3 regions of the uncultured Megamonas sp. genome follow, and region 3 is predicted to be linked to each of the others. Evidence: riboswitches for the same ligand, from Rfam matches in the RefSeq annotation. Region 3 holds a riboswitch; each other region holds the start of a gene.
The links. Region 3 has a riboswitch for thiamine pyrophosphate ahead of thiC (phosphomethylpyrimidine synthase ThiC). Riboswitches for the same ligand answer to the same signal wherever they lie in the genome.
Positions count from the first base shown of each region.

Region 1 (11,325 bases), on a different contig from region 3:
GCAAAACCAATAGCTGCTTTTGTAGGATTACCATCTTTATCAAAAGCAATAGCAGTAGATGGGCCTTTATATTCACTAGATGCACCTTGCTGAGTTTCTGCAAGATTTTTTACCAAAAGTGCAGTTCTGCGAGGTGTACCAAGAGTTGTTACTTCATCAAAATCAAGACGCATTTCTTGAAATTTTGCAGTTGCCTTTTGTTTTAATTGAGCTAAAATTCCTGGCATAAAATGAGCAGGAACTTCTTCTGTACCAATTTCTAATAATAAATCTTTAGCCATTATTATTTTGCTCCTTTCTTCAAGAGAGGATAGCCGAGTTCTTCACGCTGTTTTAAATAACACTGAGCACAAAGACGAGCAAGATTACGTACACGAGAAATGAAAGCTGTACGTTCAGATACGCTGATTGCTCCACGAGAATCAAGCAAGTTAAATGTATGAGAACATTTCAATACATAATCATATGCTGGATGAACATAGCCAAGCTCAATTACGCGAATTGCTTCTTTTTCGTATTTATCGAAAAGGTCAAATAAAAGAGCAGTATCTGCAAGTTCAAAGTTATAAGTGGATTGTTCAAATTCATTTTGATGGAATACATCACCATAAGTGTATGTACCATTCCAATCAATATCATAAACATTTTCTTTTTCTTGGATATACATTGCAATACGTTCAAGACCATAAGTGATTTCAGAAGCTACAGGTTTTACATCAACACTACCTACTTGTTGGAAATAAGTAAACTGTGTGATTTCCATACCATCGAGCCAAACTTCCCAACCAAGTCCCCAAGCACCAAGTGTTGGAGATTCCCAGTTATCTTCAACAAAACGGATATCATGTTCTTTTTCATTGATACCGAGTTTTGCTAAACTCTGTAAATAAAGTTCCTGAATATTATCAGGAGATGGTTTCATAATTACCTGGAATTGATGATGTTGGAATAAACGGTTAGGATTTTCACCATAACGACCATCAGCTGGACGACGAGATGGTTCTACATATGCTACATGCCAAGGTTCAGGGCCAAGTACACGTAAAAATGTAGAAGGGTTCATAGTACCTGCACCTTTTTCCACGTCATAAGGTTGAGCTAAAATACAGCCTTGCTTAGACCAAAATTCCTGCAAAGTCAGGATAATTTCCTGAAATGTCATAAATATACCTCCTTGATATTCATGGGCGACAAAATAAAAAATCTCGCCCATGTAACAACAAAATGTTACAGGGACGAGATGTATTCCCGCGGTTCCACCCTGATTGACTTAAATATATTTAAGTCCTCTTTAGAATGTTATTTATTATTATAAAGCTCCCTAGTGCCATTCACTTCTTGTAGTCTTGCACCATCACTACTCGCTAATCTAATGAAGCTACTTTTCTAGTTCATCGCTGTACATAAAGTCTAGCAAAAGAAAAAATCCTTGTCAATATCTTTATGTTGTTTAACTCAATATTTATTATATTATTTTTTCTCATTAAAATAACATATTTTATATTATTTCTTTACAACCAATTTATTCAATATAACATTAACAATAGCTATAACTACCATAACAGGAACAGTAATGCCAATAAAAGTACTATAATCAATCAATAATTCATAAGCTATAAAACCAATTAGCCATAAAATGCAATTTTTACCAGTGATAAATGAATTCTGATGATAAATATTATGACTGAAAAAATACTCAGAAAAAGCAATAGCAAACAATGGTGCAAAAGTCGCTGCTATAAAATAAAGGAAAGTTTCATATTGCTCCATAGATAAGAAAATAGCAAGCAATGTAGAAATTATACATACAAAAAATGCTGTATATTTTACATCTAATTGATTACTGATATGATTTAAACAGATACTTGAAGAATTTATCGTAATAAAATTAGTCGTTACTGTAGATAATAAAATAACAACTAAAGAAATAATACCTAATCCAGATAACATGAAAATGTCACAAATATCTGTTATTCCATAATGAACAGCACTACCTAAACCAATTGTATACATTAAAATACTACCAAAACAATATGCCACTACACAGCTTAATGTACCTGTAGTTTGATTTTTAAGCGTTCTTGTATAGTCTGATATGACTGGCATCCATGATAAACACATAGCAATATTCAATTCTACTGCCATACCAAAACTCATACCCTCATCTATAGATGTTACAATTTCATTTGTAGAAAATACAGCTCCAAAACCTAAATATAAAGAAGCAAGCAATAAACAAAGCATTACTACTTTATTTATTTTACTCACAAAATCCATTGTACTAAAAATCCAAATGCAAGGAAAAAGACCTATGATAATTGTCCATAAAATAGTATTTTCTCCCATATTCCATAAAGATGTCATTAATTTATTAAAAGCTTGTGCCCCAATGATGGTCATTATAGAAGTCCAACCTATTAATTGAATAGTATTTAATAGAGAGAAACTAACAGAACCCAACTTACCAAAAGATAAATTAATACTTTCAGAAGCACTACAACGTTTATTAGCACCGATAATCCCTGCTAAATAAAGAATAATTCCACCAATTACATGACCTACTAAAATAGCTAAAAATCCATTTTTCATGCCAAGTGGTGCTAAAAAAGTTCCTGTCATGATTTCAGCCACAGAAACTGCTGTACCAAACCAAATCAATGATACATTAAAACTAGAATTATTTGTTGATGTAAAAAATGTAGACAAAAAATCACCTCATAAAAAATAAAAATATTTAAAAATAAAAAAAGGAAATAGCCATGCCATTTCCTTGAAAATACGTAATCAAACTAATATTTCCCTACGTTGGCATTATCCAAATCAGGTCATAGGTCGAAGTTCACAACTTCCTCTCAGCCTGTCTACAAGCTCCCTTTTTCATATTCTGCCTTTAATATAAATTATCCTAAAATATTTGTCAAATTCTCGAAAAATCTCCCAAAAATATATTGCATAGCCCATTTTTATATGATAAAATAGCCTAGTATGCAACAAACGGTCCGCTGTGAGATATTCTTATATGAACGTTTGAATTAAGGAGGAAAAATAATGAATATTATTCAGGCTTTAGAACAGGAACAATTACGTAACGATATCCCTAAATTTATCCCTGGCGATAGCGTTCGCGTACATGTAAAAGTAGTTGAAGGATCCAACGAACGTATTCAGATGTTCGAAGGTGTTGTAATCGCTCGCCAAGGTTCTGGCGTTCGTGAAAACTTCACAGTAAGAAGAATTTCTTATGGTGTTGGTATTGAACGTACTTTCCCAGTACATTCCCCACGCCTTGCAAAAATCGAAGTTACTCGTAGAGGTATTGTTCGTAGAGCAAAACTTTATTATCTTCGTAACCTTACTGGTAAAGCTGCTCGTATTAAAGAAAGACGCTAATATCTTCATAAGAGGGACTGCCTATGGCAAGTCCCTTTTGTTTTATTAGTATGTTCTAGTAGAGGGAGGATTATCATGGCTGATAAAAAAGAGTCATCTTTAGGTAGTGAAATTAAAGATTGGGTTATTTCCATAGCTATCGCTGTTGTCTTAGCCTTATTCATTCGTCATTTTGTAGTAGAATTATATTTAGTTGATGGACCTTCTATGCGTCCGACATTACAAAATCAAGAGCGTTTAGTCGTTAATAAATTTATTTATAATTTACATGATCCTGAACGTGGTGATATCTTAGTATTCCAATATCCAAAAGATCCTAGCCGTGATTTTATCAAACGTGTAATTGCAATTCCTGGAGATACTATTGAAATCAAAGATGGTCATGTTTATGTAAATGGTGAATTAAAAAATGAACCATATATCTTAAGCACAACTAGAGGAGATTATCCACTGGCTACTGTACCAGAAGGACATATTTTCGTAATGGGCGATAATCGCAATAATTCTGAAGATAGTCGTTTTGCTGATGTTGGCATGGTACCATTTGATTTAATCAAAGGTAAAGCTGTTTTAATCTTCTGGCCAATCGATAAAATAAAAACATTACCATGATAATATAAAGAATGCCTATAAGATATTTTATAGGCATTCTTTTTTTATGTAATTTATCAATATAAATATTTTTTAACAAAATAAAAAAATTTTTTTAAACTATAAATTTAATTTATATGAAATAAATACTGTATATTATATCATATAATATATAACATTCCTTACTTCTCTACATTTATCTGAAGTAAAATTTTAGAATTTTTTTTAAATTAACAAACTACAAAATATTATATATTGAAAAAATATTTCATTTAGAATATAATAAACTTACAATAATATTTGAGGAGGATTCTTATGTTATCTAAGAAAAAAACTGCCATATTAGCACTAACGATTACCACAGCATTAACTACAGGAAATTTAGCATTTGCAGATTCTGTAAAAGATAAAGGAACTGCAACAAATGTAAAATTCAATCAAGATTTCAAACCTGCAGAATGGTCTGCCAAAGATAAACCAAATGTTCTAATCATTGGTATGGACGATTTAGGCTATGGTCAATTAAATTATGATGAGAAAGCCTTTGACAAAAAAGTTTTAGCTGAAAAAGTTATCCCTGAACGTTACCAAGTAGATGTAGACAAAGCAATTGAAGCCGCCAAAAAATCCACTCCGAACCTTAGAAAATTACAGGATCAAGGCGTCATGATGTCACAAACTTATGTATGTCATGGTGTTAGTGGACCTTCTCGCTCATCATTTATGACTGCACAATTTCCTTCTCGTTTTGGTGTATATAGTAATGATGATTCAGAAAAAGGTGTACCTCTAGATCATAAATTCTTAGCAGAATTATTCCAAAATTATGGCTATGAGACAACTGCTATTGGTAAATGGCATGTTGGTGAAATCACAAATGTTCCTGTACCTCCAGAAAAACAAACACGAGATTACCATGATAATTTTACCACATATTGTAATGAACCATATCAACCTCAAAATCGTGGATTTGATTATTTTATGGGCTTCCATCCAGCTGGAGCTGCATATTATAATTCTCCAAGTTTATTTAGAAATAGAGAACATATCGAAGCTAAAGGTTATATTACAGACCAACTAACAGATGAAGCAATTAATCGAATTAAACATGCAAAAGATACGCCATTTTTCATGTATTTAGCTTATAATGCACCTCACATTCCTCTTGAAAAACATGCACCTGAAAAATATCGCGTATTTAATACAGGAAATGAAGAAGTAGATAAATATTATGAATCTATCTATGCAGTAGATAGCAATGTTGGCAGAATTGTCGATACTTTGAAAAAAGAAGGCAAATTAGATAATACTATAATCTTTTTCTTCTCTGATAACGGCTCAGTTATAGATGCTCCACTCCCTATGAACGGTATTTTCCAAGGAAATAAAGGCGAAACATTCAATGGTGGCGTTCATATTCCTGGATTTGTTACTTGGAAAAATGGTTTAAAACCTGGTCAATATGATAAGATGGTTTCCTTAATTGATTATTTACCTACAGCTTTAGGTGCAGCTCAAATTCCTATTCCTGAAGATTGGCAGAAACAATTAGATGGAGTAAATTTATTGCCATATCTCCAAAATGAAAATACAGGCAATCCTCATGATTATCTCCTTTGGGCTCAACCAAGAGCATTCCACTGGGATCCTAAAAACATTGATTTCTGGAGAGACTATGATTTATATGTAACAGGTGAATCCGATTATTATCCAAAAAATCCATACATGGAAAGATTATCTGACTTCTCTTGGACTGTTCGCGACAATAACTGGACACTTCATTATTATCTAGGTGATAATACTTATGAATTATATGATACAGTAAACGACCCTAAAGAAGAAAACAATCTTGCTGATCAACATCCAGAAGTTATCTCTAGCTTGAAAAAAGTAATGCATGACTATTTAGTAAATAAAGCAACTAAACCTAATACAGAAAATAATCTTCCTAAATATGAACAACTTTTAAAAGCTACTGAATAAAAACCTAAACACTAAAATACATGGAGAATTTATTATGAATTTTATTATAAAACCAACTAGCTTTTTATGTAATATGACTTGTAAATATTGTTTTTATCTTGAAAAAGCTGACTTTATGTCTAAAGAAAATGATATTACGCCTTTTATGCAAACTAAAAATCTTTACCAATTCATGGAAAAACGAATTTCTTATTGCCAAGATAAAAATATAACTTTCATTTGGCAAGGTGGAGAACCTTTATTAATTGGAATTGATTTTTATAAAAAAGCAGTTGAATATGGCAAAATCTTAGCTAAAAATTTCAATAAAAACATTTATCATTCAATCCAAACGAACGGCACTTTAATAAATGATGAATGGGCAAAATTTTTCCATGATGAAAAAATTTTAATCGGTCTATCTATTGATGGCGATGAAGAATTGCATAATGTATATCGCAAAATGAAAAATAATCGCTCTTCATTTTCATCAGTTTTGAATGCTATAAAATTAATGCAACACTATCAAGTTGAATTTAATACTTTAACAGTAGTAAATAATATAAATGTAAAATATCCCTTAAGAATTTATAAATTCCTAAAATCCTTAAACATCCGCTTTATGCAATTTATTCCCGTTGTAGAAATGGATAAAAACACAAATATAAATTATATGCCTTCTTGGATGGAGCACAATAATGTTAATTTAGCTGAATTTAGTGTTAATCCTTTAGAATATGGTAATTTTATCAATACTATATTTGATGAATGGATACGCCATGATATTACAAATATATCCATTCGTTTATTCGATACACTTTTACAACATTTAGCTGGACAACCTTCATCTTTATGTATATTCATGCCACAATGCGGTGGAGAAAATATGGTATTAGAAGCAGATGGCACAATTTACCAATGCGATCATTTTGTTTATCCTGATAGCAAATATAAACTAGGTAACATACTAAATTTAGATCAAAATCAACTCCAATCCTCAATAAATAATTGGTCTAAATATAAACAGCACTTATCTTTAGAATGTAAACAATGTTCATGGCTTCCATTATGCAATGGAGGTTGTCCTAAACACCGCTTTATACAATCTAACCTCAATGAAAAAGAATATAAATCATATTTTTGCCCTGCATATAAATCTATATTTGAACATATCACACCTGGAATGAATTTAATTCTTGAATTTATGGAAAGAAAAATTCCTTGGGAATATTTACCATCTGCTGTTGATAAAATGTATAATAAAAATTCATAATAAAAATTTTCTCCCTAAAATAAATGTTGAGGTAATTTTAATATCTTACCTCAACATTTTATTTTTATTATTTATAAATCAAAAAGCTCCCAGATTGTAAATTATCTCAAAGCGTCATCTATATGCTCAGCTAATGCTTGTTGCCATACCTCTTGAAGCATCGGCAAGCGAAATCTAGCATTAGCTGGACTTGTAGATGGTAATGTATAAAAAGTATATGTTTCATCTTTTAAAATATCTTTATTATATTTCTTAAAACACTGAAAAGATTTTCCTCCATTAAAACAAATAGTTTTTATCTTAGGATATTGGGCAAATAAAGCTTTAAAATCATTTGGCACTTCATCACAAATGGCACTATCTAAACTACCTTCTCGAATACAAGAATCTATTGAGTCCCAAAGAGCAATATGATTTTTTCTCAATAAATCTAGTCTCTCTTGATAAATAGTTGGTATTATTCCTTCATTAAAAAATATAGCCATTAATTTCCAAAATCTATTTTGAGGATGTGCATAATATTGTTGTTGTTCCAAAGATTTTACACTTGGCATTGAACCTAAAATAATAGTAGTACAATTTTCATCAATAGATGGAGCAAAACCTATGAGTCTTTCCATAAATAAAATCACCTCTATCCTATTATAATATAAAGATTTTCAGTGTAGCTAAAATTTTTTTTAAAGGAAAAGTCAAAAAGTCAAAAATAATGTTTGACAATTTGACTTTTAGCTTTTATAATATGTTTTGTAAGCAGATATTAAAACTAAAGTAAAATATAATTTATTATTTTAGTATAATAACTACTTCAATGAATTTATACTTTTATTAATTTGAATACTACTCATCATGACTTGGAGGTATACATCATGGGTGAAGAAAAATATACACAAAAAGTTTTAGAAGCTATGCAATCCGCACAGCAAGAAGCAGCACTTCGCTATCATCAAGAAATCACATCAGCTCATGTACTTTCAGCCTTAATCAAAGAACCTGAAGGTTTACTCGCTACTATTTTTGCTGAATGTCGAGTAGATTTACCTATGCTCAAAGCAAAACTAGAACAAATGCTCAAAAAAATTCCTAGTGTAAAAGGTCAAAGCCGTCTAGGTATGAGCACTGAAATGGTTCGTGTATTAGGCAGAGCAGCAAAACTTGCCGAAAACATGAATGATGAATATATAAGTACAGAACATTTATTATTAGCTATTGTCAGCGATAGCGATGATGAAATGCAAGCACTATGTAGAGAATTCAATCTACATCAAAATAAAATCCAATCTGTAATTAAATCAGAACGTAAACAAAATGTAAATAGTGATAATCCTGAAAGTGGTTATAAATCACTTGAAAAATACGGCCGTGATCTAACAGCTATGGCAAGAGTTGGTAAACTCGATCCTGTTATTGGCCGTGATGAAGAAATCCGTCGTACTATTGAAATTTTATCTCGTCGTACTAAAAATAACCCAGTATTAATCGGTGAACCTGGTGTTGGTAAAACTGCTATTGTTGAAGGTTTAGCTCGCCGTATCGTAGCAGGAGATGTTCCAGAATCTCTAAAAAACAAAACATTATATTCTCTTGATATGGGTTCATTAATCGCTGGTGCTAAATATCGTGGTGAATTTGAAGAACGTCTAAAATCTGTATTAAATGAAATTTCTAAGTCTGATGGACAGATTTTATTATTCATCGATGAAATTCACACTGTAGTAGGTGCAGGTGCAACTGAAGGTGCTATGGACGCTGGTAACTTATTAAAACCAATGTTGGCACGTGGACAACTCCGTTGTATTGGTGCCACTACTTTAAATGAATATCGTAAATACATCGAAAAAGATACAGCTCTTGAACGTCGTTTCCAACCTGTAATGGTAGGTCAGCCATCTGTTGAAGATACTATCTCCATCTTACGTGGTCTAAAAGAACGTTATGAAGTTCATCATGGCGTAAGAATTCGTGATAATGCACTTGTTTCTGCCGCTGTATTATCTGATAGATATATCTCTGATAGATTTTTACCAGATAAAGCCATCGACTTAGTTGATGAAGCAGCTGCTAAACTTCGTACTGAAATTGAATCTATGCCAGAACCTATCGAAAAATTACGTCGTAAAATCATGCAGTTACAAATAGAAGAAGAAGCATTAAATAAAGAAACTGATGAAGCATCTAAAGAAAAACTTGCCAAACTTATCGACGAAAAAACTAAATTACAAAATGAAGAAAATGAATTAAAAGCAAAATGGGATAAAGAAAAACAAGGTATTGTTCGTGTACGTGCTATCAAAAAAGAAATGGATAGTGCCAATACTGAAATGGAAAAAGCTCAACGCAATGGCGATTATGCCAAAGCTTCTGAAATCAAATACGGTAAATTACCACAACTTCAAAAAGAACTTGAAGAAATGGAAAAAGCTGTTCATGATGAAGAAGGCAATCGCCTCTTAAAAGAAGAAGTATCTGAAGAAGATATCGCTCAAGTTGTAAGTCGTTGGACTGGTATTCCTGTTACTAAAATGCTCACAGGTGAAAGAGAAAAACTCGTACATCTAGAAGATGTTCTTCATGAACGTGTTGTCGGACAAGATGAGGCTGTAAAAGCTGTAAGTGAAGCAATTATCCGTGCTCGTGCTGGTATTAAAGATCCTAATCGTCCAATCGGTTCTTTCATTTTCCTCGGCCCTACTGGTGTAGGTAAAACTGAACTTGCAAAAACTTTAGCTGAAAGTCTATTTGATGATGAACGCAGTATCATTCGTATCGATATGAGCGAATATATGGAAAAACATTCTGTAGCTCGTTTAATCGGGGCTCCTCCAGGATATGTTGGCTATGATGAAGGTGGTCAACTCACTGAAGCCGTTCGCCGTCGTCCATATAGCGTAATTTTACTTGATGAAATCGAAAAAGCACATCGTGATGTATTCAATGTATTATTACAAATCTTAGATGATGGTCGTTTAACTGATGGTAAAGGTAGAGTTGTAAACTTCAAAAATACAGTTATCATCATGACTTCAAACTTAGGTAGCCATGAAATCTTAAATCAAAAAGATTTTGCTACAGCTGAAAAATTAGTACGTGATATCTTAAAAGATTATTTCCGTCCTGAATTTTTAAATCGTGTTGATGATATCATCGTATTCAAAGCTTTAGCTAAAGAACAAGTACGTCAAATTGCTCGCATTATGCTTGAAAATCTCAATAAACGTCTACAACATCAAGTTAATATCTCACTTTCTTGGTCTGATGAGGCTTTAGAAAAACTTGCAGACGAAGGTTTTGAACCAAACTTTGGTGCTCGTCCACTTCGTAGATTATTATCTCATACTGTAGAAACTCAATTAAGTAAAGAAATCATCAAAGGTAATATCAAAGAAGGCGATACTGTAGATATTAATGTAAATGATGATGAATTTACATTTAATCCAATTCGTAAAATGGAAGCATAATATTAAAATAAATAATCCTTAAATAAATTTATTTAATACACCCTAAAAGTAATTATTTTATAGCTTTTAGGGTGTATTTTTTATTAGAAATTATTTATAAATACCTTTATTTTATGGACTCTTAACAATTTTCAATAAAAAATAAATAATAAAAATACAATGTTACAATTAAAAATAAAAAATAACTACTAGACAAATACTTTTGAATATGATATTATAAATCACGTAAAACAGAACAGCAAAGGCAATGGGGCCATATGAGACATCTGTTCATTAGTATTATAATGATTTTAATCTAAAATAAAATTTCTTTTAATTTATATTTTTATTTTAGTAGGGGGTTATTATACTATTAATGTAACCAGAGTTGTTTTCATACGGCTTTTTTTAGTTGCTACATAAATTTTGTTAATAAAAGGTGGGTCTTTTAATGAACGATTTATTATATGTTATTCCTGCAAATTCTAAAAAAGAAGATATTATTGCTACTTTGAAACAACATCCTGAAATTAAATTTGTTTCTTTAGTAGGTATTGACTTAGCTGGTAATGATACTGATGAAAAAATTCCTATGAGAGTTTTTCTTGAAGATATTGATGCTTTCTATAATGGTTCTGCTGTTCAAACTGATGGCTCTTCTGTAGTATTAAC
Region 1 covers NZ_CAUBSM010000004.1:142,357-153,681, forward strand. Annotated here, with positions in the region: gene glyS (glycine--tRNA ligase subunit beta) at 1-281, opposite strand, end outside; gene glyQ (glycine--tRNA ligase subunit alpha) at 284-1,162, opposite strand; gene cytX (putative hydroxymethylpyrimidine transporter CytX) at 1,504-2,706, opposite strand; TPP riboswitch at 2,779-2,885, opposite strand; gene rplS (50S ribosomal protein L19) at 3,049-3,390, shown strand; gene lepB (signal peptidase I) at 3,466-4,002, shown strand; gene Q5I67_RS05165 (sulfatase) at 4,297-5,964, shown strand; gene Q5I67_RS05170 (anaerobic sulfatase maturase) at 5,999-7,216, shown strand; gene Q5I67_RS05175 (DNA-deoxyinosine glycosylase) at 7,318-7,836, opposite strand; gene clpB (ATP-dependent chaperone ClpB) at 8,086-10,674, shown strand; gene Q5I67_RS05185 (glutamine synthetase) at 11,105-11,325, shown strand, end outside.
Region 1: another riboswitch for thiamine pyrophosphate. It lies ahead of cytX (putative hydroxymethylpyrimidine transporter CytX); the one in region 3 lies ahead of thiC (phosphomethylpyrimidine synthase ThiC).

Region 2 (11,325 bases), on a different contig from region 3:
GCGATCTCTGCATGTGGATATTTTTGTTGCAAATAATATGCATGCATACCTGTAGCTAAAGCATCTTTTCTAAAATCATCTAAACCTAAAAGTGCAGCAAAACCAACGCCTCTCATACCGCCACGAATTGCTCTTTCTTGAGCATAGAAACGATAAGGGAAAATACGTTTATGTCCAGCTAAATGAAGAGTTTCATATTTATCACTATTATATGTTTCTTGGAATACAGTTACATAATCCGCACCACATTTTTGTAGGTAAGCATATTCATCTGTATTTAATGGATAGATTTCAAGTCCAATAACGCGGAAATATTTTTTAGCTATTTTACAAGCTTCACCTATATATTCTATACTGGATTGTTTGCGACTTTCACCTGTTAAAATCAATATTTCTTGCAATCCAGATTTAGCAATTTCCTGCATTTCTTTATCGATTTCATCATAATTTAATTTAGCACGTTTGATTTTATTATGGCAATTAAAACCACAATAGATACAATAATTTTCGCAGTAATTGGCAATATATATTGGTGTGAACATATAGATAGAATTACCAAAAAATCTCTTAGTAGTTTTTTGAGCTTTTTGTGCTATCTGTTCAAGAAATGGGAGTGCTGCTGGAGATAATAAAGCTCTAAAATCTTCTGGTGTAATATGGTCATGACTAAGTGCAGTTTGTACATCTTGAGCTGTATATTTATCATAATCATAACTATTCATATCAGCTATAACCTTATCTAAAATATCGCTAGGTATAACTTCCATATCTGGTAAATATGCCATATGGTCAATACGTTCTTTTTTTAATTCAGCTCTTACTTCATCATTAATAATACTTTCATTAATATGATTATCTTTATTCATTCATCTTACCTCACAATTATTACTGATTAAATTAATAATTAATCTTGTAAAAATCCTGTCAATGGAGAAGATGCACTTGCTCCTTGTGCTTTTATACGACCTAATTTTGCTTCATAAGCGAGGCGTCCTGCTTCAATAGCATAATTAAAAGCTTTTGCCATGCGAACGACATCACCTGCTGTTGCTATAGCAGTATTAGCCATAATAGCAGTGGCACCCATTTCCATAGCTTCACAAGCTTGAGAAGGTCTACCGATGCCAGCATCTACGATAATTGGTAAATCGATTTCATCTATGAGGATTTGAATAAATTCTTTTGTACATAAACCTTTATTAGAACCGATGGGAGCACCAAGAGGCATTACACAACTAGCACCAGCATTTACTAAATCTCTAGCTACATTTAAATCTGGATACATATATGGCATAACAGTGAAGCCTTCTTTAGCTAAAACTTCAGTAGCTTTGATAGTTTCATAATTATCAGGTAAAAGATATTTACTATCACGCATAATTTCAATTTTTACTAAATCACTGCCACAAAGTTCTTTAGATAAACGAGCTATGCGAATGGCTTCATCGGCATTTCTAGCTCCAGAAGTATTAGGGAGTAGTGCTATATCTTTGGGAATATAATCTAAAATATTAGCCATACCGCCATTATTTACACGGCGAAGTGCTAAAGTTACGATTTCAGCTTTTGCTTCATTGATTGCTGCTTGAATTAATTCTAAAGAATATTTACCAGAACCTAAAATAAATCTTGAATTGAATTGATGTTTTCCTAATTGCCACATAATATGATACCTTCTTTATAAATTATTTTCTAAAATCAATTGAGTGATTAAATTTGCTTGATGACCAGCACAAATAACTACTCTAGGAGCCATTAAACTATTTTCATTGGATAATGCAGTTTTTTCATCACCACAGATATAAAATTTACCCATCACCTTGCGAGTATGAATTTCATTGCTATGACCAAAACCCGCCATACCACTTCCTGAGATAATATATTTTTCGGGGAAAAGTTCTAATACCTTATTTACTAACATCGCCTTATTTTCGGGAACGTCAAAAGCTTCACAGATGATATCTTCATCTTTAAATAATGAGAATATATTATCTTCTGTTACCTTTATACAATTAGTAACAATATTTAAATAAGGATTTATCATTTGTAATTGCTCAGCTAAAGCTTGCGTTTTATATTTATTTAAATGTGAGATGAAATAATGTTGTCTATTGAGATTACTGATATCTACTTTGTCAAAATCAATTAAATGTAAATGACCTACACCTATTCTAGCCAGTGCCACAGCAATATTAGAGCCTAAACCGCCAAGCCCGGCTATAGCAACTTTAGCATTGTTCAATTTTTCTTGATTGACTATGCCATGGCGGTCATTTAAAGTTTGATAAATTAATTCTTTTGCCAAAATATCTGCCATTATCAGCCACCACCAACAAAAGTTACGATTTCTAATTTATCATTAGGATTTAAAATAGTTTGTGCATATTTTGCTTTTGGGACTATTTGACCATTTAACTCTATAGCTATCTTATCTAAAGGATAATTATTTTCTTGCAAATAAGTAACTAAATCCATAGGCAAAGATATTTCTTGATTTTGTCCATTAACTATTATCAAAATAAGACCTCCTCATTTTTTATCTTTTGAAAAATTTTATTAAAAAAGGAGTCCACAAAAAGATACACCCGCGGTGGTGCACCCCTTCATGAACTCCTGTTCAATCACATGGTCAACTCTATGCAATTTTAAAAATTAATTTAAACTAATATTAATATATAGATATTTAAATAAGAAAGAGATGACATAATGCCATCTCTTATAATTATCATTAAACTACAAATATTATCCTACGTTGGCATTATCCAAATCAGGTCATAGGTCGAAGTTCACAACTTCCTCTCAGCCAGTTTACTAGCTCCCTGTTATTAATTTATATATACAATATAATTTATAAATTATTATTTGTCAATAATCGTTAATTATTTTTCTTTATTAATTCACTGGCAAATAATGAACCTAAAATCAAAATAGCACCAATCCATTGGGATATACTCATTGGTTCAGCTAAAAGTACAGTGGATAAAATAATCGCAGTCACAGGATCTAAATAGCTAAATATAGCAACTTTTTGTGCTGGTAATGTCTGCAATGATGAAAAATATAATAAATATGCTATACCTGTATGTATAACACCTAAAATAAGTAAAGATAACAAGGAAAAACCACTCATACTCCATGAATTATCTTGATAAATTACATAAGGTAATAAAATTATTGAAGCCAATAATAATTGAGCAATACTACTATCAAGAGCAGCAATATTTCTAAAAAATTTATTTGCTAAAATTACAATAGCATAAAATAACGCAGCACATGTACCGTATATAGCTCCGATGAAATCATTCGTTCCTGATTGATTATCATTGAATATACCTGCAACTAATGCCATACCTAATAAGGATAAAACAACGCAAATAATTTTAAAAGTAGATAAAGATTCTTTTAATACAAATGGTGATAATAATACTACAAAAGTAGGTGCTAGATAGTATGTAAGTGTTGCTGTCGCTATTGTAGTGTAATTATATGCCTGAAATAAAAAAATCCAGTTTAAACCAATAGCTATACCAGCAATTAATAAGTAACGTAGATTTTTTATTAAAGCTTGGCGATTAAATGTTTTATGTAGACATATCATCGCGATAAATAAAACAAAAGCTCCTATAAAACCACGCACTAGGGCTATTTGTGAACTTGCAATTTCTATATTTCGCACGAATAAACCTATACTACCAAAAACAAGCATGGCAGTAATATTTTTTAAAGTTGCATTCATTAAAAAATCACATCTCTTTCTCTATATATTTATCTAGTTAATAATTGCCGTTTATAATATAGCATAAAAACAATATACGTACTAGCTTAAAATTTGTTATAATTAATTGATTTATATTTTATGATTTTAATGAAAGTACGGTGATATGATGATAAAAGCTATTTTCTTTGATATTGATGGCACTTTAGTCAGTTTTAAAACACATAAAATTCCTGAATCTACAATACAGGCTTTACATACTTTAAAAGCTAAAGGAATAAAATTATTTATCGCAACTGGTCGTCCGCCATATGACTTAAAATTTTTAATTGATAAATTTGGCGATTTATTCACTGGTTATATTACTTTTAATGGTCAATATTGTTATGATAGTACAGGAAAAATCTTACACGAAGAATATTTAAATCGCGAAGATTTAATTCAATTTACAAATTACATCAAAGATAAAGATATCGCTTGTGGTTTTATGGAAATGGATTATTTTTATTTTAATCTTTATAATGACCGCTTGGCAAAATTAAAAGAAAAACTGGGAGATACTGCACCTGATAGGGCATTTGATGATGTAAGTCGAGTATCTAATCATAAAACATATCAATTGAATATTTTCTTAAATGAAGATGAGGAACAAGAAGTCTTACCATATTTGCCAAATTGCAAAGCTGTTCGTTGGTGTCCTTATTTTACAGATATTATTCCTAAAGATGGCGGTAAAGGCACAGGCATCAAAAAAGTTTTAGCTTATTATGATATAGATATTAATGAAGCTATGGCTTTTGGCGATGGCGGAAATGATGTGGAAATGCTTGAAGCTGTAAAATATGGCATCGCTATGGGAAATGCTAATGATAGCTTAAAACAGATAGCGGATTTCATCACTTTAGATGTAGATAATGATGGCATAGCCTATGCTTTAAAACAATATAACGTATTATAAAAATAAACCTACTATAAATTAACTTATTTAAAAGTAATTTATAGTAGGTTTTCTTTAATTAAAATATTTTTTTAATGACGGTAAATACAAAATGAGAATAATTGATTCTAATAAATACGTTAAATTATATGTTAGCCATATACCATCATTACCTAGATAAGACATCAATATTTTTTGGCAGATATAAAAAAATATCACAGCGACAAACATCATATTTCTGATAGAAGCTGTATTGCCACCAATACCTGTATACATACCATATAAAAGCAATCCCACACAAGCACATATTGGATGCAAAATCAAATAGATACTATAATCGTTAGCATAATTAGCTACGACTGCTAAATCAGTCATCATATTTATAAAATACGATTTAGTGATATACATAATCACTGAAATAAAAATTATAAATATAGCTAAACATCTTAAGCTTATCTTTAATACTGAATTTAATAGATTTATATCCTTATATCCCTTTGCTTTTCCTGAAAATACACTCACACCATTTGCCATACCATCAATAAAGTAGACCACGATAAAAATAATTTCTAAAATAACAGCATTACTAGCTAGTGTAACTGTCCCCATGCTTGCCCCAGCTATGGCAAATAAATTATTTATCGTCAATAGACAAACAGTGCGAAACATTAAATCCACATTTACCTTCATCATGGCTAAAAATGGCTGTATAGTTTTTAAACTTTGAATGTATTCACTGCGAATAGTTAAATTTCCTTGTTTATAAATAGCGATAAAACCTATCATACAACCATATATTTGAGCAATCAATGAAGCATAGGCTACACCTTGAATATTCATATCCATGATAAATACAAATACAATAGATAAGATGATATTCAACACATTCATGGATATTTGCATAAACATAGTATAGCGAATTATCATCTGCCCCATGAGCCAGCCTAGCGTTACATAATTGATTAAAACAAACGGAGCTCCCCATATAATGATATCACAATAATTTTTCATCAATTCAACAACTTGGCTTTCAGGCTTCATGAGCAATGCATAATATTTGAAAATCCACGGATAAATGATTAAAAATATTAAACTTATTACTATAGCTATAAGTAGTGGTCTAGCTAAAGCTAAAAATTTATCTTTGGCGGATTCACTGCCTAAAGCTTGAGCGGAAAAACTTGTAGTAGATACTCTCAAAAATCCAAATAGCCAATATATATTGTTAAATAAGATTACTCCCAAAGAAACAGCAGCTATATAAAAAGCTTCTGACATATGTCCCATAACAGCCGTGTTTACAGCTCCTAATAGAGGCTGTGTAGCTGTAGATAACATAAAAGGAATAGTTACTTTTAGATATTCTTTATGAGTTAATTGTGATAGCATAAAATCTCCTAATTATATTTTATTTAAAAACGATATTCTACACGACCAAACCAACGTGTTTTTGTTTTATCATTTTCAATATCATTACCATTAAAATATGAAACTTCACCCATTAAATTTTTAGCAAATATATATCTAGCCCCTAATTCATAACCTTGTTCACCTGTGAAGCTATTAGTATATGTTGGTAAAAATGTAGCTAGTTCTCCAATATTTTTATATGCAACCCATAATCCATACGTATTTGGTATAGTACGTTTTGCTCCTTTATAATTTAATTGAAAAATATAAGCTTGTTCTTGAGCACTATTGCCTAAGTCATATTTATTAGCATCTAAATTAGATAAAGCATATACACCACCTAATTTAAAATTATTATCCAATTTATATTCTCCTGCAACTTCAAGAATTTGCTGAGTATCTTCAAGTTCTCCACTTCTTATATTATGATAAGCAAGTCCTGTCATTAATTTATTTGAGATAGGCATTTCTGCTTGTAATCCTACATAATGCATAGCATCACTTTCTGGATAAGCTTGTTTACCATTATAATGCATTTTCCCATTAACATTGTCGTTATATGGTGAATCAAAATTGCCTATCATTGCTGTATAAATATTTCTAGTATCTTTATCTGTATAAGCATATTTTACACCTTTAATATAATCATCAAAAATCATACCATAAGCAATATCCATATTAGCAAAATCAGCATAATCTACTTTACCTAGAGAAATTGTTCCGCCAAACGCTGGTCCTTGTAAATATAGCATACGATTATAAAAATGAGATTTATCATCTCCTTTAGCTTTATAATTTTGTTCATAATCCATACGATTTTTTATTTTCCAGCCATTATCAATATTTATAGTTGGTTCTAAACGTGTACGCCATAAAGATTTACGCGTTTCACCTTTTTTACCTGGTCGATTATCGTGGCGGATATCATAACGACTTAATCCTTTAATAGTAATTATATCTTGTTTCTCTTTATTAATAATACTTTTTTGTTGCTCTTCTACAATTTTATTATTTGTTTCATCTATATTTTTCGTATCTGTTTTTGCATAGGCAATTCCTGTAGATATTGTTATAGATAAAATAGTAGCAACTAATAATTTAGTTATTAACTTTTTTCGCATAATTGTTAAAAACTCCTTAATAATTATAATCAAAATCAATAAATTTTTAAGAAAAAACACCTATAAAAAATATTTTTCTTATAGGTGTTTTAGGAGGGATATGTTATCCTAGAAAATTAAACTAGGTGGCAAGCAACATAATGATTAGCTGAAAGCTCTTTTAATACAGGTTTTTCTTGCGTACAAATATCTTTACAATATTTACAGCGATTTTGAAATGGACAACCTTTAGGTAAATCTAAAGGGCTTGGAATATCGCCGGAAAGAGTTTCTATATTTTTATTTTGCTCATTATCTAGAGAAAAAACTGCTTTTAATAAAGCTTTAGTATATGGATGCTTTGCTTCGATCAATTTATCACCATCAAATTTTTCAACGATATTGCCTAAATACATCACGGCTATACGATGACTAAATAAACTAACTAGAGCTAAATCATGGCAAATAAAAATATAGGTGATATTTTTTTCTCGTTGAAGTTTTACTAATAATTCAATGATTTTAGCCTGAACAGATACATCAAGAGCAGATGTCGCTTCATCACAGACAATGATTTCAGGCTCGAGGGCTAAAGCTCTGGCAATAGCTACACGTTGACGTTGACCGCCACTCATATTATTGGGATATCTATCTACAAAATCATCTGGCAGTTCTACTAATCGCAATAATTCTTGAGCTTTCTCTTTTATTTGTGATTTTTTTATTAAATTAAAATTTAATAACGGTTCACAAATGATATTACCAATTTTCATTTTAGGATTAAACGCTGCTGTAGGGTCTTGAAAAACCATTTGAATATGACGACAATTTTGACGACGTTTTTCTCCTGTTAATTTAGTAATATCTTGATTATGAAAAATAACTTCACCAGAAGTTGGTGTGTGCATATTCATAATAGTTTTTACCAGTGTAGATTTACCACAACCAGATTCGCCAACGATGCCCACTGTTTCTCCAGCATTAATATTAAGACTAACATCATCACAAGCTGTTAAAAATTTATTATTACTAGCTGGAAATTTCTTAGTTATATTTTTTACCTGCATAATTAACTCAGACATAGCGCTGTCCTCCTATTTGTGGAACTGAAGCTAATAAGGTTTTTGTATATTCTTCTTGAGGCGAATTAATTATATCCTTAGCTTTGCCATATTCAATGATTTCACCTTGCTTCATTACCATAATCTTATCTGACATATAAGCCGCCACACCGATATTATGAGTTACTACAATCATGGCTGTACCACAAGTGCGAGGAATCTCCATTAATTCTTTGACTATTTGTGCTTGAGTGGTAACATCTAAAGCTGAAGTAGGTTCATCAGCAAGCAATAACTCTGGTCTAAAAATAATAGCCATAGCAATACCAACACGCTGACGCATACCACCAGATAATTCAAATGGATATGATTCCATGATATTTTCAGGATTAGGCAAATTCATACGGGTAAGCATTTCTATAGCAAAAGAATATGCTTCCTCTTTAGTAACATTATCATGAACTTGTAGATATTCTATAAATTGTTTACCAATAGTTTGAATAGGATTTAACATATTACCACTATCTTGGAAAATCATAGAAATATTTTTTCCTCGAATGGCTAACCAGTCTCGTACACTATATTTTAATAAATCATGATTTTCAAAGAAAATTTTTCCATTAGTAATCTTTCCACTATTAGGTAAACTACCTAATATAGCTCTAATTACTGTGGTTTTTCCACTACCAGACTCTCCAACTATGGTCAAAATTTCTCCTCTATCCAAAGAAAAATTAATATCTTTAACTGTAGCTTCTATATTTTTGCTATATTGAATAGTTAAATTAGATACATCAAGTAACATTAATTTACCCCTTTTATGCTTTAGCTGGTTTTATTTTATTAGTAAGCCAATAATAATCCGATGGATACATAACTACACCATCTAAGCCTTTGGTGCTGATAATATTAGTCTGTGGATAACCTAAGAATAATGCAGCACCATCATCTAACAAAATTTGTTGCGCTTCAATAATTAATTGACGACGTTTTTCTTTATCAAATTCGACAGATAATTGATTTAAAATCTCATCATATTCACGATTACTATATCCAGAACCATTTTGTGGATTATCTCCATTTACATTAGTTTTCCAATACCAACTTAAATAAATTTCAGGGTCTCCAATATTAGCAGTTGTAATATTAGAAATGAGTAAATCATAATCGCCATCAATACCCATTTTATCAATAAGGTTATAATCTACACTTTTTATATTTATATTAATTCCTACTTTTTTAGCATCAGCTTGTACAGCTTCAGCGTATAAAGGAAGCTCTGCACGGCTATTATACACGACAAAATCGAGACTTAAGTCTTTGCCATCTTTATCTAAAATACCATCTCCATTACTATCTTTCCAACCAGCTTCAGCTAATAATTGCTTAGCTCTTTCTGGATTATATGCATTTGGGTCTGTCAATTCATCAAAGCCATAGTCCATAGATGGCGGTATTGGCGCTTTACCTGGAATAAATGTACCTTTCAATAATACATTATTATAATTTTCTCGATCACAAGCAGAAATCAAGGCAGCACGAACTTTTGGGTCACCTAAAATACCTTTTTGATTGATACGGGCAAGTACTGTACGTAATGAAGAAATTTCATCGATATAGAATTTATCATTATTTCTAAATAAATCTATATCTCCAGCTGCGATATTTACAGCAAAATTAACTTCACCAGATTGAAGTGCCATAGCACGAGTATTAGGATCATCAATAGATGGTATTTCTACACGTTCAAAAGGAACTTCGCCGTCCCAATAATATTCATTTCTCACCATTACAGCCTTTTCTTTTACAAAAGATTCCACTTTATATGGACCAGTACAAATTGGACCTTCTTTGGCAAAATCTCTACCTTGTTCCTCTGCACTAACATCTACAATAATAAATAATGGGTCAGCCAAAAATCCAGGCATATTAGGTTGAGGTTTGCTTGTTGTGATTATTAAATTTTGACCATCAGCCTTCATTTCTGTGTATTCAAAGAAAGTTTTTGCTCGAGTATTTTTAGCAAAAGCACGTTCAATAGATTTTTTTACAGCTTCAGCTGTTACTAAATTGCCATTAGAAAATTTCACATTATCACGAATTTTAAAAGTCCATGTTAAATGATCATCGCTAATAGACCAACTTTCCGCAAGCCATGGCTGAACATTCATTTTTTCATCAAATTTTGCCAAACATTCACCAATAGCATAACGCATCACAACCCAGCCAAAATAATTTTGTGTTGGCTCTAAAGTATCTGCAAAATTTGTAACTCCAAATTTTAAAGTAGTTTTATCTACTGTATTTTCAGAGCCACAACCAGCTATTATACCTGCAGTCAATATACCACATAGACTTAAACTAATAGCCTTCCATAATTTTTTCATTTTAAAACTTTTCATATTCAACCTCTTTTCTTATCAATAAAATCTATCAATCCTGTCTAGGGTCTAAAATATCACGTAAACTATCTCCCCAAAGATTAAATATAGCTACTACTATAAAAATAGCTAACCCTGGATAAATCATCAGCCATGGAGCAGTTTGAATGTATTGACGACCTTCATTGAGCATTAATCCCCATTCTGGTGTAGGTGGTTGAGCACCAAAACCTAAAAAAGATAGACCTGCTATTTCCATCATCATAGTCCCAATATCCATTGCACCTGTTATTACAATCATTGGCAATATATTTGGTAATATGTGGCGCCATAAAATATTAATAGTTGTTGTACCATTTACTTTAGCAGCTATGATAAAATCATTATTACGTAATTTTATGACTAAACTACGAACTAAACGAGCATATTTTGCCCAACTTACTATTACTAAAGCAAAAATTGTATTTATAATACTTCCACCTAAAATACCAGCAATAGCAATTGCTAAAATTATACCTGGGAAAGACAACATAATATCAGCTAAACGCATCAATACAATTTCTACTTTACCACCAAAATAACCTGATAAAATACCAACTAAAGAACCAATAGTCGCCGTTAATATAACTAAACAAATAGTCATAAATAATGAAGTTTGTGTACCATAAATTATTCTGGAAAAGGTATCTCTACCTAATTTATCAGTACCTAAAATATGTTC
Region 2 covers NZ_CAUBSM010000012.1:49,917-61,241, forward strand. Annotated here, with positions in the region: gene thiH (2-iminoacetate synthase ThiH) at 1-866, opposite strand, end outside; gene Q5I67_RS08685 (thiazole synthase) at 905-1,663, opposite strand; gene thiF (sulfur carrier protein ThiS adenylyltransferase ThiF) at 1,679-2,317, opposite strand; gene thiS (sulfur carrier protein ThiS) at 2,320-2,517, opposite strand; TPP riboswitch at 2,727-2,832, opposite strand; gene Q5I67_RS08700 (DMT family transporter) at 2,876-3,736, opposite strand; gene Q5I67_RS08705 (Cof-type HAD-IIB family hydrolase) at 3,882-4,673, shown strand; gene Q5I67_RS08710 (MATE family efflux transporter) at 4,728-6,041, opposite strand; gene Q5I67_RS08715 (hypothetical protein) at 6,065-7,183, opposite strand; gene Q5I67_RS08720 (ABC transporter ATP-binding protein) at 7,300-8,244, opposite strand; gene Q5I67_RS08725 (ABC transporter ATP-binding protein) at 8,237-9,028, opposite strand; gene Q5I67_RS08730 (ABC transporter substrate-binding protein) at 9,042-10,610, opposite strand; gene nikC (nickel transporter permease) at 10,657-11,325, opposite strand, start outside.
Region 2: another riboswitch for thiamine pyrophosphate. It lies ahead of thiS (sulfur carrier protein ThiS); the one in region 3 lies ahead of thiC (phosphomethylpyrimidine synthase ThiC).

Region 3 (11,325 bases):
TTCATCAACGCAGTGAAGCCGATACTATCATAAATTCCATGAAAGAAATCATCGATATAGGCAAAAAATCAGGAGTTAAAATCCATTTTTCCCATTTTAAAGTTTGCGGTAAGAAAAATTGGCAATATGTTGATACTATGTTACGCCTTATTGATGAGGCTGAAAAAGAAGGAATTAAAATCTCCTTTGACCAGTATCCTTATGTAGCTGGCAGCACCATGCTTGGTGTAATCTTGCCACCTTGGGTTCATGACGGTGGAACAAATAAAGTTTTAGAAAGACTCCAAGATAAAACACTCCGCAAAAAAATGATTTATGATATCGAACATGGCATTGATGGATGGGACAATTTTATTGATTTTGCTGGTTTAGATGGCATTTATATAACGAGTGTAAAACATAAGCAAAACGAAAATGCTGTCGGTCTTAATCTCGTCGAATTAGGAAAATTAAAAAATAAAAATCCATATGATGCTACTTTCGATTTATTACTCGAAGAAGAAAATGCAGTCGGAATGGTTGATTTTTACGGCTCTGAAGAACATGTAAAGCGATTTTTACAGCGTCCAGAAATGAATGCTTGCACTGATGGTCTTTTAAGTGGCAAACCTCATCCTAGAGTTTACGGTGCTTTTCCACGTATCCTTGGAAAATACGTACGTGAAGAAAAAGCTCTTAAATTAGAAGAAGCTATTTATAAAATGACAAAAAAACCTGCTAATACATTTCATATCGCAAAACGAGGTCAATTAAAAGCTGGTTATTATGCTGATATCACTATTTTTGATAAAGATACCATTATTGATAAAGGAACTTTCACTAATCCTGTTCAGTATCCTGAAGGTATCCATTACGTATTTGTTAATGGACAAATAGTCATAAAAAATAAAAAACATACTAGTATACGTTCTGGTAAAGTTTTACGCAAACAAGGAATTGATGTTATATTATAAGTTTATAACATGATAAAAATCAATTCAGGAAAAAACACTCCAAAAGTAAGGTTATATTCAAACTTTTGGAGTGTTTTTTATGCACATAATGTTTCTTTTTTATTTTGTAAACGTCTAACTACACAAGATAATGTATAATTTATTATAAAATATATTAGAGCTGCACAGCCAAATAAAACAAATACATCAGATACATTTATAGTATTTGTTCCGTTGTACAAGCTAGCATTACTTAAAATTTTCTTTACACAAGCCATCAATTCAATCGTTGCTACATTAGCTAAAAATGAAGAGTCTTTTATAGTCGTTATAACTTGGCTTAATAATGTTGGTACTACATTTCTATAAGCCTGTGGCAAGATTATATATACCATCGTTTGAAAAGTATTAAAACCTTGTGAATAACTAGCTTCAAATTGACCTTTCGGTACAGCATTAAGTCCACCACGAATTATTTCAGCAATTACAGCTGATGTGAATAATGTTAAAGCTAATGTAGCTTTAAATAATAATTTAGTTTCTACTGAAGACAAACCTAACATACTATGACCAAAAAAACGAGGTACCGGAATGACTATTATACCAATAAAAATCCAAAATAATAATGGCGTATTTCTAAAAATTTCAATATATGCAGTAGCTAACCATTTAAATACAATATCTTTCTTCTTTGTACAATAATTTCTCACCAAAGCCAACACAGAACCAAATATAATACTTAAAAGAACTGCAATCACTGAAATTATTAAAGTGAATACAACACCTTTTAATATAAATACTAAAATAGCTGGCTTTTGCAATATAGATAAACTCGCTAAAAATTCATTCATAATTAAAACATCCTTTTATCATGCCATTACATCTTTTTTCTTTAATCTATTTTCCCATATAGTAGCTAGAGTTGATAATGGGAAACAAATTATAAAGAACAATATACCACAGACAATATAAGCCGGTGCATATGCTCCGCCAGTAGTTGAACCTGTAACAAAATTATATGTTAAGGAAATTAAATCTGAACCACCTATGATATACAAACAAGATGTATTTTTTATTAAATTCACAACTTGATTTACCATTGGCGGTAAGATAATTTTTATACTTTGCGGCAAAATTATATAATACATTTTTTGAACATAATTAAATCCTTGTGATGTTGCAGCTTCAAACTGTCCTCTTGGTATAGAACTTATACCTGCACGAAATACTTCTGCCATATAAGCTCCATGATAAATACCTAAAGATATAATTCCTGCAAATAATATACTTACCTTATATCCCGAAAAAGCCAATATATAATAGAAAACACATAATTGTAATAATAGCGGAGTATTTTGAATAACTTCGACATAGATGCGATTTATCATGCGAAAAAATTTATTAGAACTTGTACCCATTAATCCAATTATTATACCTATAATCAACGATAAAATAATGCCAATAATTGCTGTCTCTAATGTATTTAAAAAACCTAAAATAAAAGTATCTTTATAATTCCATACCATTATCCAATCATTTTTAGAAAAAATTTCTGTCATAAACTTCACCACTAAAATCATTTATAATTTATAAATTACTACATAATAATAAATCTAAAGCCTTATAAAGCTTTAGATTTATTATCATATTTTTGGGGTTTATTAATTTATTTTAAATTGTTTTCAGTAATCAAAGTATCAACTGTACCATCACTTAAACTTTTTTGAACAAAATCTTCTACAACTTTAGATAAGCCAGAACCTTTTTTAGTTGCTATACCATATTCTTGTGGAGCAAATTCTTCTTCAATATAAGAACGGCCAGGTGTATTATAAATAGCTAAAATAGATTTATCTACACAAAATGCATCTACGTCACCAGCACTCAAAGCTGTAGAAATTGCTGGATAATCATCATACTGTTTAAAGCTTACAGCTGTTGTCCATGTTGCTGGATCGAATGTCTTAGCATCATAACCATCTCCAGAAATAACACCTGCTTTAATCATTGCTTCTACTAAAGATTTTGCAGAAGTAGAACCTGAAGATACACCTACTGTTTTACCTTTTAAATCAGCCAATGTTTTAATTCCAGAAGAATTTTCAACTAATACACCTACATGGTCTGTATAGTATGGAGTTGTAAAATCCCAGCTATTTTTTCTTTCATCTGTAATAGTAAATGTAGCAATTACACAGTCAATATCACCAGAATCAAGTAATGCTGTTCTTGTTGCAGCTGTTACTGGAGTAAATTCTACATCAACACCTAAACTTTCTGCTAATTTTTTAGCTAAAGAAATTTCCAATCCAGAATATTCACCAGTTGCTGGATCTTCATAGCCAAAACCTTTAGTTACGTTTTTTACACCAACTTTTAAAGTTCCTCTATCAATGATTTCTTGCACATCACTTGGTACAGAACTAGATGCTGTTTTATTATCAGCTTCACTTCCACAACCTGCCAACATCATAACAGACATACATACTGTTAAAATTCCCATTACCCATCTTTTTAAAATTCTCATAAATAATTACACTCCTCTACACTTTGCTATCTGTTTATATTTAATGAATAATCTTGCCTAAGAAATTCTTTACTCTTTCATTATTAGGATTATCAAAAAATGTAGCTGGTGAACCTTCTTCAATGATTTGTCCATCTGCCATGAAGATTACTCTATCTGCTACTTGTCTAGCAAATCCCATTTCATGAGTTACTACAACCATAGTAATATTCGCTTCTTTTGCTAGTTTTATCATAACATCTAAAACTTCTTGAATAGTTTCAGGATCTAAAGCTGATGTTGGTTCATCAAATAAAATAATCTTTGATTGCGTACATAAGGCTCGTGCAATAGCGATACGTTGCTGTTGTCCACCTGAAAGTGTTAAAGGATAAACATGTGCTTTATCTCTCAGCCCTACTTCATCTAAGTAATGATAAGCTAAATCTTCCGCTTCTTTTTTGCTCTTATGATGTAATTTTATAGGTGCCAATGTTAAATTTTCCAAGACTGTCAAATGCGGATATAAATTAAATTGCTGAAAAACCATTGATATATTATTTTTTATAATCTCTGTTTTATTTTTATGTGTTAATTGTTCACCATTAATAAAAACTTTTCCCTTAGTAGGTTCTTCTAAAAAATTCATACATCTTACAGTCGTCGATTTTCCAGAACCTGACGGCCCAATGATGACTAATTTTTCTCCTTCTTTTACTTCCAAATTAATATCTTTTAATACATGAATACTGCCAAAATATTTTTCTACATGTTCTAGTCTTATCATAAAATACCACCTACTAAATAAAAAAAGGCGTTTCATTGTTATAAACAACAATGAAACGCCTTTTTTTCTAATTTAATATTAAACTTTATTATATTATTAATAATAAAAAATCAATATATCTTATATCCGTAAATTATACAATTTTATTGAAAAAATATTCTTTTTATCAATCTTTTAAAATTTACCTTACAAGATTAAATCTAGTATAGTTAACTTTTATCCGCTTGTCAAGTAATGTAGCTATCTCAAAAATATTCATAAATCAAATTTTATAAATCTTTTAAACTACGAATACCATTTTTTACATAATCAACAGGACGGCTCCAATCAACATGTACACCTGTTGTTTCCCATAAACGAGTAAGTGCTAATTGAAGTGTATCCAAATTGTCTAGTGGATTAATTGTTATTGTTGTGAAATCATGTAATGTTTCATGTGGAATTTGTAAAGTCAATGAAGTATTTAAAAATTCTTCTACATTTTGTTTAGCTACTTCATTTGCCAACACAATATTTACAGATTTTGCACTAGCATCATATTCAATATATCCTAAGTCACTACGACAAGAAATAGCCACACTATAATTGTTTTCCATAAAAAAATCCCTTCTTTTATCAAATAACGTTATATTTATTTTAACTGAGCCTCATGATCTGTGCAAGTAAAAATACAATTACAATTATCCTGCGTTTTAATCTTGCGTAGATTTCATCTTTATGCTATTATATTATCAGTTGATAACGGAGATATGCCTGCAATGTGCGTAGGTCTTTTTATATTGTCTAACCTTACTCTTTCTAAACGGGAATCTGGTGTGATACTTGTACTGCTGAATCGTCTTGAACGAATAGCAAAGCTCTTATCCAGGATACCCACCTGCACCAAGCAGGTCTAGGCGAATAAAAGATAACGGCATTATGGGCATATAAAAAAGCATTGTTTTACTTATCGTAAAACAATGCTTTTTTGTTTATTAAACAAAATACATATTTTGTTAAAATTAAAATATAGCCAAAGTAAAAACTATGTAAAAAATCAAAACATCTCTTGTAGTAAGTATTAAAAAATTTTATACTGATTGTATATGAATATACTATTTATTATTTATTTGAATATATAAATTAAATTATGAGGTGTTCTTATGCAAAAAATTTACTGCGTTGAAGACGACGAAAGCGTTCGTGAGTTAGTCATCTATGCCTTACAATCCTCTGGATTTGAAGCTCAAGGATTTGTAAATGCAGAAGAATTCTTTCCCGCACTAAAAAATAATATACCAGATTTAATTCTCTTAGATATCATGCTTCCTGGCATCGATGGTATTGAAATTCTTAAAGAAGTTCGTAAAAATCCTAAAACACAACATACACCTATCATCATGCTCACAGCTCGTGGCAGTGAATATGATAAAATAACAGGTCTTGATAATGGTGCTGATGATTACGTAACCAAACCATTTGGCGTTATGGAGTTAATCGCACGTATAAAAGCAGTTTTACGTCGTAGTACAAAAATCAATCTAAATGAAAATAAACAAAATGCTGATTTAACAGCTGGAAATGGTTTACTTGTATTAAATCATGATTTTCATAAAGTATATGTAAATAATGAAGAGGTAATTCTAACTTTAAAAGAATTTGAACTTTTACATTATCTATTAAAAAATAAAAATATCGTTATTTCCCGCGATAAAATTATGGACGAAGTATGGGATTATAATTACGCTGCTGAAACACGTACTGTCGACGTACATATAAAGACACTTCGTCATAAATTAGGAGTAGCCAGCAAGTTAATTGAAACAATCCGTGGTGTTGGCTATAAAATCATTGATTGATATGAGTATGAAACAAAAAATATTTAATTATATGTGTTTTTTAGTCTCCATGTCTGTTATTTGTACATTTATCGTAACCTTAACACTATGTTATCCCTTATTTTTTGAACATACAAAGCAAGAGGTTAAAGATGAGGCTACTTATTTAACTTATGTATTTGACCATCATTTAACAGATCCTAAAGATTTACTAAAAGACGCTCAAACCCAAACTCGCATTACTTGGATTGATTCAGATGGCACTGTCTTATTTGATAATAGTGCTGAACCATCTACCATGGAAAATCATCTTTTACGGCAAGAAGTTCAATCTGCTATAAATGATGGTATAGGTGAATCTTATCGTATTTCTACTACACTAGGTACTAATACATATTATTATGCCGTAAAACTAAATGACAAATCCATTTTACGTCTTTCACGCAATAATGTAAGTGCCTATGATATGGTACAAGAAGCATTGCCTATCTTATTAGCAATGATGTTATTAATCTATTTGATTTCCTTATTAGCCGCTCGTCGTATGGCTAGAAATATCATTGCTCCTATCAATGCTATCAATCTTGAACATCCTATCATGAATGACTTATATGAAGAATTAAATCCGATGTTAGTCCGCCTAGAAAATCAAAATGAACAAATACATCAGCAGATGAAGACTTTAAAAAATCAACAACGTGAATTTACCATGATTATCAATAACCTTGAAGAAGGTTTAATCTTAATCAATCATTCCTACAAAATTCTTGCTATTAATCATAGCGTATTGAATATTTTAAATGCCGAAAAAACAGATTACATTGGCAAGAATTTATTTGCATTAGTAAATAATGAGACACTTTATCAAGCAGCTCAAAATGTAATGCGTGGCGAACGACAGGAATTTTATTTTACGCTCGACAAAAAAACTTATCAAATTATCGCTAGTCCTGTAACTAAACACAAGATAGTAAAAGGTGCCTTAATTCTCTTTGTAGATATCACAGAAAAACGCATGGCAGAAAAAATGCGTCAAGAATTCTCTGCTAATGTTTCCCATGAATTAAAAACACCACTTACTTCTATTTCTGGATTTGCTGAACTATTACAAAATAATATGGTCAGACCAAATGATATACCTCTATTTGCAGGCAAAATTTATAAAGAAGCTCAACGTTTAATCAGTTTAATTCAAGATATAATCAAGCTATCTCAACTTGATGAAAAAAATAGTACTTTTATGAAAGAACCGCTTAATCTTTCTGCTATTTGTAAACAAATCATTCTACGTTTAAACGACAAAGCTTTAGCTAAACAAGTGAAAGTCATCTTTAAAGAAAATCCAAATAGTGAAATTATTGGTGTTCGTCAATTAATAGAAGAATTGATTTATAACCTTATTGAAAATGCCATAAAATATAACAAAAATAATGGCTCAGTGAATATTTCACTACTAAATGAAGAAAAAAATTATCTCATTTTACAAATAAAAGATACTGGTATAGGCATAGCGTCAGACGATTTACCACATGTATTTGAAAGATTTTATCGTGCAGATAAATCCCGTTCTCAAATCACTGTCGAAGGTACAGGTTTAGGTCTTGCTATCGTTAAACATATCGTTGAATTTCACCATGCAAATTTAAACATTCAAAGCAAACTTAACGAAGGTACTTGCATTCGCATTCGCTTTTCTTTAAAATCAGATTAAAAAAATTTTTAAACCCCTATTTTAGGGGTTTTCTTATTGTTTAAGCTAAAATTTTTGGTATAATAAGAGAGTAATAATTTTATACTATATAATGAGGGTGCATACTTATGCGATTAATAAAAAATATAATATGTTTAATGGTATTAATGGTTTTCACTTTATTCCATACTCAAATCAGTTTTGCTGCTGATTCAGAATGGTATTGGATTAGTTCAGATGATAAATATAGCAAGTATTTTTCTATGACTAGAATAACGACTGTATCTAGTCAAAATAATATTCCTACTTGTATTGAAGATTGGATAAAAACGGGATATGCTCCTGGTGGTGCAGCTGAAACTATCGCTAATATGAAACTTCCTATCAATGATCCTAATCAATTAGTTTATAGCTTAGCCCGCGTCCAAATTAATCCTCAAGAAAGAACTTTACGTTATATGGAAGAAATCTTCTACGATAAAGATGGTAAAGCTCTTTATACTTTAAAATATGACAATCCTGTAAATAAAGACATCAATTCTCAATCTTTTGATGAAAAATTTTATGCTATGATTGTTGATCGCGTCTTCAATAAAGGTGAAGGTGGTCGTCTCATTTCCAATGCTCGTTGGCTTGGATTATGGAGTAATGAATCTGGCGAAAGCAGTGCTGATACTGCAACACTTCGTCAAATAGATAACAATATCATCGTTTGGATTTGGCAAGAAAATAAAGATTCTGCTGGTAACGTATCTTCCATTCAATTTATGAAAAAAGAATATAATGTCCAAAACTTAACAGCTAGAACATTAAAATATCATTTCTGGTCTCCTGATACTAATTGGATTGATAAAACACCAAATCTTGATCAAAATATGCATTCTATCATTCCAGAAAGCACCGAAGATGTAGAATTCAAGAAAATAAGATATTATGCTAATAAATATCCTGAATGGGCTACACGTTATCAAATAAACAAAACAACTGCTACAGTACCAACTAACACAACAACTAATACCGCAACAACAACACCAACTAATACAACTCCAGTGAATACTACTACTTCACCAGCTGCTAGCGGTGTTACTAATCCAATTGGTTCTGTAGGCCCTATTGGTGCTCCTATAAATTAAAAATTTGCGACTTAAATTTAGTTGTGCTAAAATTTAGCTTATTAACTAAAAACTGCGGCTGTAGCTCAGACGGATAGAGCATTCGCCTCCTAAGCGAAGGGTCGCGTGTTCGACTCACGCCAGTCGCACCATTAACTCAATCATAAATAGTTAAAAATTTAAAGGATATCTTTTTGATATCCTTTTTTTATTTATAATCTTCAACCTTGTTTTTTCTCTAATAATAAACTATAATATAAGAAAATTGAAAAAAATCCACTAGGGGTGCTTTTGAAGCTGAGAGGAATTATTCCGACCCTTAGAACCTGATTTGGTTAAAACCAACGTAGGGAAGTGGCAAATAAATGATAATCACAGCAGATTTGCAACTTTTCTTTGCAATCTGCTTATTTTTTTGCCATTTAGATTTAATTTATTTATGGAGGCAAAATTATGACAATGACACAAATGCAATCAGCTAGAGCTGGTAAAATCACTGATGAAATGAAAATCGTAGCTCAAGAAGAAAAAATGGATGTTGAAACTCTTCGTGAACGCGTTGCCAAAGGTACTATCGCCATTTGTGCTAATATCAATCATCAAAATTTACATCCTTATGGTGTAGGTGAAGGACTTTGTACTAAAGTAAATGCTAATATAGGTACATCTAGTGCTTTTCCAGACCCAGCTCCTGAAATTGAAAAATTAAATGTCGCTATCACATCTGGTGCTCATTCTGTAATGGATCTAAGTACTGGCAATAATATAGATGCTTCTCGTCAAGCAATTTTAAAACACTCCACTGTCATGGTTGGCACTGTACCAATTTATCAAGCAACAGTTGATGCCATCAAAGCCCATGGTGCTGTAGTAAAAATGACAGAAGAAGACTTACTCCATGCCATCGAAAAACAAGCCAAAGATGGTGCTGATTTCATGACCATTCATTGCGGTGTAACTATGGATGTAATCAATCGCATGAAAGCAGAAGGTCGTTATATGGACGTAGTTAGTCGTGGTGGCTCATTCATCACAGGTTGGATGCTCTACAACGAAAAAAATAATCCACTTTATGAACGCTACGATGATATTTTAGATATCTGTACAAAATATGATGTCACAATGAGTCTTGGTGACGGTCTTCGCCCTGGCTGTCTTGCAGATGCCACTGACCATGCCCAAATTCAAGAACTTCTAAATTTAGGCGGACTAGTAAAACGTGCTTGGGATCGAGGAGTGCAAGTAATGGTTGAAGGACCAGGACATGTACCATTTAATCAAATAGCTACAAATATGAAATTGCAAAAAAGCATTTGTCATAATGCTCCATTTTATGTTCTTGGCCCACTTGTCACTGATATAGCTCCAGGATATGATCATATCACTGCCGCAATCGGTGGTACTATGGCAGCTTCTTGTGGTGCAGATTTTCTTTGCTATGTAACTCCTGCTGAACATCTCGCCTTACCAAATGTTCAAGATGTAAAAGACGGTGTCATTGTAACTAGAATTGCCGCTCATGCTGCTGATATTGTAAAAAATGTACCAGGTGCCAAAGATTGGGATTTAAATATGGCTAAAGCCCGCAAAAAACTTGATTGGGAAGAACAAATGAACTTAGCCATTGATCCACAAACAGCACGCCAAAGACGTGCTTCACGTAATCCAGAAGGCACAACTGCTTGCTCTATGTGTGGCGATTACTGTGCAGTAGAAATCGTCAATAAATACCTCGGTGCTACAATCGAACATTGTTAAATTAAAAATGCAGGATAATTCCTGCATTTTTTCATTTATTATGATAAAATTTTTATAGATATTTCAATATATCATTTTAAATTACTATTATTACTATTATTGAAAGAAGGTATTCTCATGAGTAATCATATTGAAGCTAAAATTGGTGAAATTGCCGATGTTGTCTTACTTCCTGGCGATCCATTACGTGCAAAATACATCGCTGAAAAATTCTTAGAAAATCCTGTTTGCTACAATCATATTCGCAATATGTTTGGTTATACTGGAACTTATAAAGGTCATAAAGTTTCTATCCAAGGAACTGGTATGGGTATTCCTTCTATTTCTATCTATGCACATGAATTAATCTGCGATTATCATGCTAAAAAATTAATTCGTGTCGGCACTTGCGGTGGTTTAAAAGATGATGTTCATGTTCGTGATGTAGTCATCGCACAAGGAACAACTACTGATAGTGGCATCGTTGTTCGCACTTTTGGCGATGGACTTCATTATGCTCCACTTGCTGATTTTGAATTGTTAGGCAAAGCATATCATCATGCTAAAAAATTAAATATCCCTGTAAAAATCGGTAATGTATATTGCCAAGACCGTTTCTATGATGAAGAAGTTGACTTACAAAAATTAATTCAATATGGCTGTCTTGCTGTAGAAATGGAAACAGCTGCTCTTTATATGCTTGCCGCTCGTCACGATGTACAAGCACTTGGCGTATTCACTGTA
Region 3 covers NZ_CAUBSM010000015.1:32,936-44,260, forward strand. Annotated here, with positions in the region: gene Q5I67_RS09500 (amidohydrolase family protein) at 1-953, shown strand, start outside; gene Q5I67_RS09505 (amino acid ABC transporter permease) at 1,031-1,783, opposite strand; gene Q5I67_RS09510 (amino acid ABC transporter permease) at 1,802-2,491, opposite strand; gene Q5I67_RS09515 (transporter substrate-binding domain-containing protein) at 2,599-3,459, opposite strand; gene Q5I67_RS09520 (amino acid ABC transporter ATP-binding protein) at 3,500-4,225, opposite strand; gene Q5I67_RS09525 (hypothetical protein) at 4,495-4,821, opposite strand; RNA gene ssrS (6S RNA) at 4,973-5,154, shown strand; gene Q5I67_RS09535 (response regulator transcription factor) at 5,368-6,063, shown strand; gene Q5I67_RS09540 (ATP-binding protein) at 6,023-7,753, shown strand; gene Q5I67_RS09545 (hypothetical protein) at 7,861-8,865, shown strand; tRNA gene Q5I67_RS09550 (tRNA-Arg) at 8,920-8,996, shown strand; TPP riboswitch at 9,116-9,214, shown strand; gene thiC (phosphomethylpyrimidine synthase ThiC) at 9,298-10,602, shown strand; gene deoD (purine-nucleoside phosphorylase) at 10,720-11,325, shown strand, end outside.